2 regions of the Microbacterium sp. HMH0099 genome follow, and region 1 is predicted to be linked to the other one. Evidence: predicted binding sites of a transcription regulator. Region 1 holds the regulator's gene; the other holds the start of a gene.
The links. Region 1 encodes LexA, which represses DNA repair genes until DNA is damaged. Its sites were predicted from a motif close to TCGAACANNTGTTCGA; they were not measured.
Positions count from the first base shown of each region.

Region 2: the regulator LexA is predicted to act here: its motif matches at 2,010-2,025, upstream of ACO03V_RS14575 (DUF222 domain-containing protein).

Region 1 is NZ_JBMRJR010000004.1:27,200-32,498, reverse strand. It holds gene hflX (GTPase HflX) at 1-379, shown strand, start outside; gene ACO03V_RS10285 (prolyl oligopeptidase family serine peptidase) at 437-2,344, opposite strand; gene lexA (transcriptional repressor LexA) at 2,525-3,214, opposite strand; gene ACO03V_RS10275 (LysM peptidoglycan-binding domain-containing protein) at 3,475-3,825, shown strand; gene ACO03V_RS10270 (histidinol-phosphate transaminase) at 3,864-4,958, shown strand; gene hisB (imidazoleglycerol-phosphate dehydratase HisB) at 4,955-5,299, shown strand, end outside.
Region 2 is NZ_JBMRJR010000006.1:127,840-133,138, reverse strand. It holds gene ACO03V_RS14580 (PLP-dependent aminotransferase family protein) at 1-308, shown strand, start outside; gene ACO03V_RS14575 (DUF222 domain-containing protein) at 491-1,999, opposite strand; gene ACO03V_RS14570 (phytoene desaturase family protein) at 2,190-3,764, opposite strand; gene ACO03V_RS14565 (inositol monophosphatase family protein) at 3,911-4,702, shown strand; gene ACO03V_RS14560 (M23 family metallopeptidase) at 4,982-5,299, shown strand, end outside.

The DNA of each region.
Region 1 (5,299 bases):
GGCGGCGCAGCTGTCGACGGTGCGCGACGTGATGGGCGACGTGGACGCGGACTTCGGCCACGAGATCGTCGTGTTCAACAAGGCCGACCTGCTCGCCCCCGACGACCGGCTCGTGCTGCGCGGACTCGCGCCGCAGGCGCTGTTCGTGTCGTCCCGCACCGGCGAGGGCATCGACGAGCTGCGCGCGGCCGTCGAGGAGGCCCTGCCGCTCCCCGCGGTCGAGGTGCAGGCGGTCGTGCCCTACGACCGCGGCGACCTCGTCTCCGCGGTGCACGAGACCGGCCTCATCGTGGCGCAGGAGCACCGCGAGCAGGGCACCTTCCTCCACGCCCACGTGGGCGCCCGCCTCGCGGCGGAGCTGGAGCCCTTCGCGGCCTGACCCGAGACCACAGACCCCCGTCGATCATGCATCGGCGGGGGTCCGTGGCATCCGGGATCAGTCGAGGTCGAGAGCCGGCACGCCGGGCGTCGCGAAGCCGAAGACGGCGCCGAGGAAGGCGAGCTCGCGCTGCAGCGAGTCGACCACGGTCTCCGCGCGGCGGAACCCGTGCCCCTCGCCCTCGTAGAGCACGTACGCGTGCGGCACGCCGTGGGCGACGAGGGCGTCCCGGATGGCCTCCGCCTGCGACGGCGGGACGACCCGGTCCTCGGACCCCTGCAGGATGAGCAGCGGGACGCGGAACCGCTCCGGGTGGCTCAGCGGGGAGCGCTCGAGGTAGAGGTCCTCCGCGGCGGGCAGCGGACCGATGAGCCCGTCGAGGTAGCGCGCCTCGAAGTCGTGCGTGTCCTCGGCGAGGGCGCGGGCGTCACCCACGCCGTAGCGCGAGATCCCGGCGGCGAAGACGTCGGTGGTGGTCACCGCGGCCAGCACCGTCCACCCGCCCGCGGAGCCGCCCGCGATGGCGATGCGGCCGGGGTCGGCCAGTCCCGCCTCCGACAGGGCCGATGCGGCGACGGCGACGTCGTCCACGTCGACCACGCCCCACTGGCCCTTGAGGCGGTCCCGGTAGGCGCGGCCGTACCCGGTGGACCCGCCGTAGTTGACGTCGAGCACGCCGATGCCGCGGCTGGTGAAGAAGGCGGTCTTCGCGGACGGCGCGGGTCCCACGTGCGAGGTGGGGCCGCCGTGGACGAGGACCACGTAGGGCGGGCGCTCGTCGGCGGGGGCGACGACGCCCGGGTTCGTCGGCGCGTAGGCGAACGCGTGCACCGGGCCGTGCGGCCCCTCGGTGACGAGGGCGCGGGCGGGCGGCATCCATTCGTCCCCCCAGGCGGCGTCGCCGCCGGCCACCGGCAGGACGGACTCCGGGGCGTCGAGGTCGATCAGCCACAGGCCGGACCGTCCGTGCGCGTCCGCCCCCGACACCAGCACGCGGGCGTCGCGGGCGTGCTCGACGGCGGCCCCCGCGACCACGGGCAGAGGGAGGGGACGGATGCCGCTGGGGGCGATCTCGACGACGTCGTCGGCGCCGTTCGTGCGCACGGCCACGATGCGGCCGTCGGCCGTCGCAACGAACCACCGCGTGCCGAGCACCCAGAGTCCGCCGCCGGTGTCGGCGTCCGCGGGCGCCACCGGCTGCGGCTCGCCGTCGAGACGGTGCCGGACGAGGTTCCAGCGCCCGTCCGGGTCGTCGGCGTAGAGCAGCTCGTCGTCGGCCAGCCACACCGGCTGCAGGGGAGCGCGACGCTCGCCGCCGGCGAGGTCGCGCACCTCGCCCGTCGAGAGGTCCGCGACGCGCAGGCGCGTGGCATCCCACGGCATGTCGGGATGGTCCCACGCGATCCACGCGAGACGGGAGCCGTCGGGCGACAGGGCGGGCTGCGCGAGGAAGGTGCTGCCCGCGGCCAGCGTCGCGACCGCGTCGGTGTCCTCCGCGCCGGAGCCGTCGGTGGGGATGCGGACGATCGCCCGCTCGGGCACGCGCCCGTCGCCGTGCCGCTCGCGCACCGCGAGCAGGGCGCCGTGCTGCCATGTGAGGCCGCCGTGGCGGTCCGTGTCGGACGCCGGAGTGAGCGGACGCGCCTCCGCACCGGGGCGGAGCCCGTACACGCGCTGATCGGTCTTCTCGACGTAGAACAGCTCTCCGTCGTCGGAGGCGGTCCAGGCGCCGCCGCCGTACTCGTGTACCGAGGACCGTGCGTTCGCGGGGGCGGGGAGGATCGTGTCGACGACGCCGTCGGCCCGGCGGCGCTTGACGGCCACGCGGCCGCCCTCGGCGGGGACCGACTCGCCCCACCACACCTCGTCGCCGACGAGTCGTGCGCCGTCCACGCGCGGCGTCGCGCGCGAGACCGCCTCGGCGGTGACGGGGGAGGGCCAGGAACCGTAGGGGAGCGTGTCCATCGGCCCAGCCTACGAAAAGCGCAGGGCGCGCCGTCGGATGACGGCGCCGGATTCGGACCGGGGGCCGCGTCTGTTCCGATTCCGTGGCCGTCCTCCGATTCTGCGCGCCCGGCGACATGACGAAGGGCCGGATGCCGCCCCTCCCGGCGGCATCCGGCCCTCTGTCGTGTCGGCTCGCGGTCAGACCGCGCGCAGCACCGCCACCACGCGTCCGAGCACCACGGCCTCGTCGCCGAGGATCGGCTCGAACGCCGAGTTGCGGGGGAGCAGCCACGTGTGGCCGTCGCGGCGGCGGAACGTCTTGACCGTGGCCTCGCCGTCGAGCATGGCGGCGACGATCTCGCCGTTCTCGGCGGTGGCCTGCGAGCGGACGACGACCCAGTCGCCGTCGCAGATGGCGGCGTCGATCATCGAGTCGCCGGACACCTTGAGCATGAACAGCTCGCCCTTGCCCACAAGCTGGCGGGGGAGGGGGAAGATCTCCTCGACCTGCTGGTCGGCCGTGATGGGCACGCCGGCGGCGATGCGCCCGACGAGCGGCACGAGGGCGGCGTCGCCGAGGGCGGGCGCGGTGTCGGCGGGGTTCTCGGCGGCGGCGCCGGGGAGGTCGATCAGCACCTCCATCGCGCGGGTCTTGCCCGGGTCGCGGCGGAGGTATCCGCTGAGCTCGAGCTGGTTGAGCTGGTGGGTGACGCTCGACAGCGACTTCAGCCCCACGGCGTCGCCGATCTCGCGCATGCTCGGCGGGTAGCCGTACCGCGCGATCGAGCGCTGGATGACCTCGAGGATCGCCAGCTGCTTGTCGCTGAGGTTCTTGCGCCGACGGGTCTGCGGCCTGTCGCGCCCGCCCGCGGTCGTCGCGTCGGTCATCGTCTGCTCCCCTCGCGCCGCACGGGGCATGCGGCGGAAATTCGAATGTCGGAGGTTCGTGGTGAGGTCTCCGTGTCGAAACCGTATCCGCTCAGAGAGGCGAATCCCGTGGACCGCGCGCGTGTCGCGTTCGATTGGATTCCGAGCGAACCGGTGTTGACACTCGAACTGTATCGAAGATAGATTCGGAATACAGGTTCGCACCACCGTCCTCCCGGCCGAGGGCGGGGTGCGAATCTCTCCCCCTCAAGGAGCACACCATGACCAGCATCGCCGCCCCCGCACCGACCACCCGCCTGCGCCTGACCGTCCGCGGTCGCCGCGTCGTGGCCTTCCTGGCCGCGCTGCCGGTGCTCATCGCGCTGACGGTGGCCGCGCTGGGCGGGGGAGCGGCACTCGCCTCGCTCGACAGCGGCGCACCGGCGGGCTCGTTCACCGAGGTCACCGTCATGAGCGGCGAGACCCTCTGGTCGATCGCCGAGGACGTGGCCCCGGGCGCCGATCCTCGCGACGTGGTCGCGGAGATCACCCGCCTGAACGCGCTCGAGAACGGCGTCGTGTCGGCCGGTCAGCGCATCGCGATCCCGTCCGAGTACACCGTCCAGGGCTGAGCGGGGCGCCGACGCTGACGGCCGCGCCGCCGCCTACGATGGGTGAGGTGACTGTTCGGCTCGACGACCTCCCCCTTCGCGACGATCTCCGGGGCATGACCCCCTACGGAGCGCCCCAGGCCGCCCTTCCCGTGGCCCTCAACGTCAACGAGAACACGCATCCGGTGCCCTCCGAGGTGGCCGACGACATCCTCGACGCCGTCGCCCGTGCGCTCCGCGACGTCAACCGCTACCCCGACCGCGAGTTCACCGCGCTGCGCGAGTCGTTCGCGGACTACCTCGGGCACGGCCTCGACCGCGAGCAGATCTGGGCGGCGAACGGCTCGAACGAGGTCCTCCAGCACCTGTTGCAGGCGTTCGGCGGTCCCGGGCGGACGGCCATGGGGTTCGCGCCGACCTACTCGATGTACCCGCTGCTCACCCGCTCGACCGGCGCCACCTGGATCGCCGGGACGCGCGAGCACGACTTCTCCCTCACCGCGGAGTCGGCGGCGGAGCAGGTCGACCGCGAGCGGCCCGACATCGTCTTCCTCTGCGCGCCGAACAACCCCACGGGAACGCCGCTGCGTCTCGACGTCGTCGAAGCGGTGTACGCCGCGACCGACGGCATCGTCATCGTGGACGAGGCGTACGAGGAGTTCGCCCCGCGCGACGAGCCGTCCGCCGTGTCGCTCCTCCCGGACCGCCCGCGTCTGGTCGTCTCGCGCACCATGAGCAAGGCGTTCGCCTTCGCCGGGGCGCGCGTGGGCTATCTCGCCGCGGACCCGGCGGTCGTCGACGCGCTCCGCCTCGTCCGGCTGCCCTATCACCTGTCCGCTCTGACGCAGGCGGCCGCCACCGCCGCTCTCGCGCACGCAGAGACGATGCTGTCGATGGTCGATGAGATCGTCGCGCAGCGCGACCGGATCTCCGCGACCGTGTCGGCCCTGGGCTACGTCGCGCACGAGTCGTGGACCAACTTCGTCCTCTTCGGCGGAGTCGACGACCCGGCCGCGACGTGGAAGGGCCTGTACGACCGCGGTGTGCTCATCCGCGACGTCGGCATCCCGCACCACCTGCGCGTCACCGCCGGTACGGCGGATGAGACCACCGCGTTCCTGGACGCGCTGGCCTCGGTAGGATCGCGGGCATGACCGGCCCCGCCTCGCCCCGTTCCGCCTCGATCTCGCGTGAGACCAGCGAGTCCCACGTCGAGCTCGAGCTCGACCTGGACGGCCGCGGCCACAGCGAGATCTCCACGAGCGTGCCGTTCTTCGACCACATGCTGACCGCGTTCGCGAAGCACTCGCTGACCGACCTGCGGGTCCGTGCGACCGGCGACACCCACATCGACGCCCACCACACCGTGGAGGACGTCTCCATCGTGCTCGGCCAGGCGATCCGTCAGGCGCTCGGCGACAAGTCCGGCATCGCCCGCTACGGCGATGCGCTCGTGCCCCTCGACGAGGCGCTGGCGCAGGCGGTCGTCGACATC
Region 2 (5,299 bases), on a different contig from region 1:
GGCGAGCGCTGCTGCTCGAGGCTTTCGCGGATGTGCCCGAGATCAGCCTCACGGCGATGGACGGCGGGCTCCACGCCGTCGCGCTCCTTCGTTGGGCGACGCCGCGCGACGAACGCGAGATCGTGGCCGAGCTGGGCGAGCGCGGCATCCAGGTCGCGGGGATGTCGTCGTACGCCGTCTCGCCTTCCTCCACGCATGTTCCGGCCGGTCTCGTCTTCGGCTATGCGGCGCCCACGACGGTGGAGCTGACGGCAGGTGTCGCGGAGATCATCGAGGTCGTGCGGCGCCGGGCGCAGGCGCGCAGCTGACCGAGCGGGGACGTGAAAGTTGAGGGGGGGGCGGGCTGCGGGCTCGGGCCGGGGGGTTCGGGTTCGGGTTTCGGGCGACGGGCCTGGGGCATCGGGCCTGCGGCCTCGGGCTTCGGGCTTCGGGCCTCGGGCTTCGGGCTTCGGGCCCCGGGCTTCGGGCCTCGGGCCCCGGGCTTCGGGCCTCAGAAGGGCGGGGGATCGCCCGTCGGACGGAACATGACGCGCGGGGGAGGGCTCTCCCGGGTCTGCTGGCCGAGCGGGCTGTGGAACAGCAGGCTGCCGTCGGCGTTCTGCTGGATCGTCCACGGCTCCTCGGTCTTCAGGACGTGATGGCGGACGCAGAGGTGGCAGAGGTTCCGCAGGTGCGTGGGGCCGCCGTCCTGGGCCTCGCGGTTGTGGTCCAGCTGGCAGCGCGCGATCGGCGCACGGCATCCCGGCGCGCGGCAGTGCCGGTCGCGAGCGGCGAGGAACCGTCGTTGGGCGGAGGTCGGGGTGTATCGGTCCACCTCGAGCACCGTCCCCGTCACCGGATCGCACAGCACGCGGTCCCAGCCGGGAGCCCCGGCCGCCAGCCGTCGCGCCGTCGCAGGGTCGATCGGGCAGGTGTTGTCGACGATGGCGCCGCCGTCCGTGCGGCCCAGCAGCGTGAGCACGGGCACCGTGATCTGCACCTGGGCGCGCACGGCGCCGAGCCCGCCCGGACAGGAGTCCTCCGTGGTCGGGTCGTGGGAAGGAGCGGCGGTCAGGAGCAGATCGGCGAGGACGTCCGCGCCGATCTGCGCGAGCGACCGCTCGTCCGCGACGCTGCCCTCGTCGTTCCCGGCAGGTGTCCCTTCCGTCCCGGCGGCCTCTGACCCTCCCATCGAGGCGAGAGACGGTTCTCGGTTCCCGGCGGTCGCTGATCCGTCGATCCCGTCAGGCATCGATCCTGGGTCCTCCGCACTCGGCGACCCGCCGTCCCCGGCGGTCGCCGAGTCTCCGCTCGTGTCCGGGGCCGTCACGGCAGCCCGGATGGCCGCGGCCTGGCGTCGCAGACGATCCCGGATCCCGTAGGCCACGGTCGCGGGCAGGATGACGCTCAGCTTCGCCATCCCGTCGGCGAGGTCGCGCACGCTCACCCCGCGCTGCGCGGCGGCGCGCAGGTGTCGAGCCGTCATGCCTTCCGGCTGCACGCTCTCGGCCAGTTCGCGGCCGTAGGCCCGGACACGACCGGGGGAGTCGCGCTCGGCGCGGGCCAGGACGACCGTCTCCCACCCCGCACGTGCGGCCGGGTCGTCGAGCACGATGCCGGTCTCGAGGATCGCGGCGGCGTGTCGCGGAGTGATCCGGCCGTCCTCGAGAGCCCCTACCGTGGCGGCGAACTTCTCGGTCAGCGTGTGGGCGTCGGACAGCTCCTTCTGCACGGTGAGATCGTGCGTGCGCGTGGCCACGCCGATCTCGAGCGCGACCGACCGCACCGGGAGCTCGCGCTCTCGAGAGAGACGTGAGCCCGAACGCTCCATGCGGGCGAGGGCGATCCTCATGACGGCGGCGCGTCTTCGGATGAGCGACGCGGACAGCCGGGCGATGGCAATGGTGTCGTCGCGGATGCCCGCGACGAGCGCGCGCAGCTCCGCCTGCTCGTCGGCGAACCGGTCGTCGGTGAAGGCGTCGGCGTCTGCCGGCGGCGGGGGAGAGGAAGATGCGGCCATGCGTCAACGGTAGAAAGGATGTTCGAGGGTCTGACAGTCTCTTCACCCGGCCCCGAGAAGGAATTCACCCGGCGGTGGAACTGCCCCCATCGGCATCCCTCCCCTCGCGCCCCGCCCCGACGGCATCCGATCCGCGACAACTCGCGAACCGAACAACCCGCGACAGCCCGCGAACGGGACATCCCGCGCCCTACTCCCCGAGGATCTCCAGCGCCGCCATCGCGGCGTTCTGCCCGCCGATGCCGCTCACGGCGCCGCCGCGCCGCGCACCCGACCCGCAGAGGAGGATGCGGGCGTGCGCCGTCTCCACGCCCCACCGGGCCGCCGGACGCGTCGCCCGCCCCTCCGACCACGGCCACGACAGGCCGCCGTGGAAGATGTCGCCGCCGGTCAGGTTCAACGCGCGCTCGAGGTCGCTCGTCGTCTTCGCCTCGATGCACAGAGTGCCCTCGGGCGTCCGCATGATGCAGTCGCGCAGCGGCTCGTCGAGCACGGACTCCAGCGAGTGCTGCGCCGCCGCGAGCAGCCGTGCGCCCGCCGCGACCGGGTCCTCGTCCGCGATGAGCCGGTGGGGCACGTGCAGCCCGAACAGGGTCAGCGTCTGGGCGCCGCTCTCGCGCAGCTCCGGTCCGAGGATGGAGGGGTCGGTCAGCGAATGGCAGTACACCTCCACCGGCAGCGGGTCGGGCAGCATCCCGCCGGTCGCGGCGATGAAGGCGGAGTCCAGCTGCGTGAGGGACTCGTTGACGTGCAGCGTCCCCGAGAACGCGGCCTCGGCCGACACCGCGGCGTCCTTCAGGCGCGGCAGCCGCGACAGGAGCATGTTGACCTTGATCTGCGACCCCTCCGGCTCGGGGGGCGCGCCGACCGACGTCCCGCCCGCCGTGAGCAGGTCGGCCAGCACCGCCGGTCCGACGCCGCTGAGCACCAGCGCTCCCCGGAACGAGACGGGCCGGTCGGTCACCCCGTGGACCTCGCCGTCCGGCGTGACCGAGATCACGTCGACGCCCGTGAGGATCTCCGCGCCCGCCTCCCGTGCGGCGCGCTCGAGCTCGGCCGTCACGGCCCCCATGCCGCCGACGGGAACGTTCCAGTCCCCGCCGACCACGTGATAGAGGAAGCACCGGTTCTGCGCGAGGGACGGATCATCGGATGCCGCGAAGGTGCCGATCAGCCCGTCCGTCAGAGCCACGCCGCGTACGAGGTCGGTCTCGAGCGACGACCGCAGCAGATCGCCGAGCGGGCGCTCCGTCAGTGCCGTCCACAGCTCGTCGTCCCCGACCCGCTCCCGCAGCTCGTCCGCCGTCGGTAGCGGCTCGGTCATCGTGGGGAACACGGCCCGCGCCAGCTTCGCGAGACGTTCGTTGAAGGCCCGGTATCGCGCGGCCTCGTCGGCGTCGCCGAACGTCCGCGTGAACGAGTCCTCGGTCGCCGCGGCATCCCTCGTGTCGATGAGCACACCGCGCGACGGGTCCGCCGGGTCGGGGGTGTAGGACGAGTAGCGCCGCCGGCGCAGGTCGATCCGGAGCCCGAGATCGGCGACGATCCGCGGCGGCAGGAGGCTCACGAGGTAGGAGTACCGCGAGACGCGCGCGTCGACGCCGCGCCAGGGTCGTTCCGAGACGGCCGCGCCGCCCACGGCGTCCAGGCGTTCCAGGACGACCACGCTCCGCCCCGCACGGGCCAGATAGGCGGCGGCGACGAGCGCGTTGTGCCCGCCTCCCACGATGACGACGTCGTAGCGGGTGGTGTCGGCGAGACTCATGCGCCCACGCTAGCGAAGCGCCGTCGACGGACGAATGGATGCCACCGCCCTTGCGCTCGGGACGTTCACTCCTCCACAGGCTGACTCTGCTGCATGTTCTTCTCCCGGCCCGGGCTGTCCCGCTCGCGCGCAGTAGCGTGGATGCCATGACCCTCGCTGCGGACCTGCTCGACATCGCCACGCGCATCGCGCGCGACGCCGGGGCGCTCGCCCACCGACGCCGGCAGGAGGGGGTGACCGTCGCCGCGACCAAGTCCGCGGCGGCCGACATCGTCACCGCCGCCGATCGCGAGGTGGAGGCGTACATCCGCGCCGAGCTGGCCCGCGAGCGACCGGGCGACGGGTTCTTCGGCGAGGAGTCCGGCGCGGAGGAGGGCGAGACCGGCATCACGTGGGTCGTCGACCCGATCGACGGCACCGTCAACTACGCCTACGGCATCCCCGCCTGGGCCGTGAGCATCGCGGCGGTCGAGGGTCCGCCGGACACCGCCTCGTGGACGGCCCTCGCCGGCGTGGTGTTCAACCCGGTCACCGGCGAGCTCTTCCGCGCGTCGCGCGGCGGCGGCGCGTGGCTGGGCGACCAGCGTCTCGCGGTGTCCGAGGTCGGTCCGGCCGGCGGTCTCATCGCCACCGGCTTCGGCTACGACCCGGCCACCCACGCGCCCGCCCTGGAGCAGCTGTCGCGGGTCATGCCGATCGCCCGTGACGTCCGGCGCATCGGCGCAGCATCCCTCGACCTCGCCTCCGTCGCGGCCGGAAGGATGGACGCCTATTACGAGCGCGGCACCCATCCGTGGGACCACGCGGCGGGCGCCCTGCTGGTCGCGGAGGCCGGCGGAACCCTCGGCGGCGCGCCGGGCGGACGGCCCGGACGCGGCATGGTGATCGCCGCAGGAGCGGAGTTCTTCCCGGCGCTGGAGGCGGTTCTGGACTACTGATACCGCTCACCGATCCCGGACTCCGCGGACGGATTCGCCGCCGCACATGGCTTTCCCAGACCGTCCGGGGTAATGTGTTTACCCGATCGTTATCTTCGCTGCCCGAACGGCGAAGGTGGCCAGAAGCCCCGAAAGCCCGAAGCCGTCGCTGCTGCGACACGACACGAGAGCCCCCGCGCGTTGCCGTCAGAAGCCCCCGAGACTGAGCCCGCCCGTACACGGCGATCCAGTCGACCCACTTCCGCGCCCGCGTCCCACCCGCACCTCACGCGGGCCGAGATGCGCCGCCGCGCGACCCCCACGGTCGACACCGACTCCTCCGAGACCCCGGCTGCGACCGCGGTCCTGGCCTCGGCCGTCGCCGTGGACGAGGCGGCCAACGCCGCCCCCCTCGATCCGGCACCGGTCGACGCCGACGCCGCCGCGCAGCCCGCGATGGTCGAGCAGGTGGCCGCCGCGGTCGTCGAGACCGTCCTCGCCGCCACGATCCAGCCGACCCTTCCGGCCCGCCGGCGCCGCTCGAAGTCGGCCGCTGCGTCCACGCCGGCGCCCGCCGCGTCGACGACGCACGCCCTCGAGAGCGGCGCCGCGCCGGCC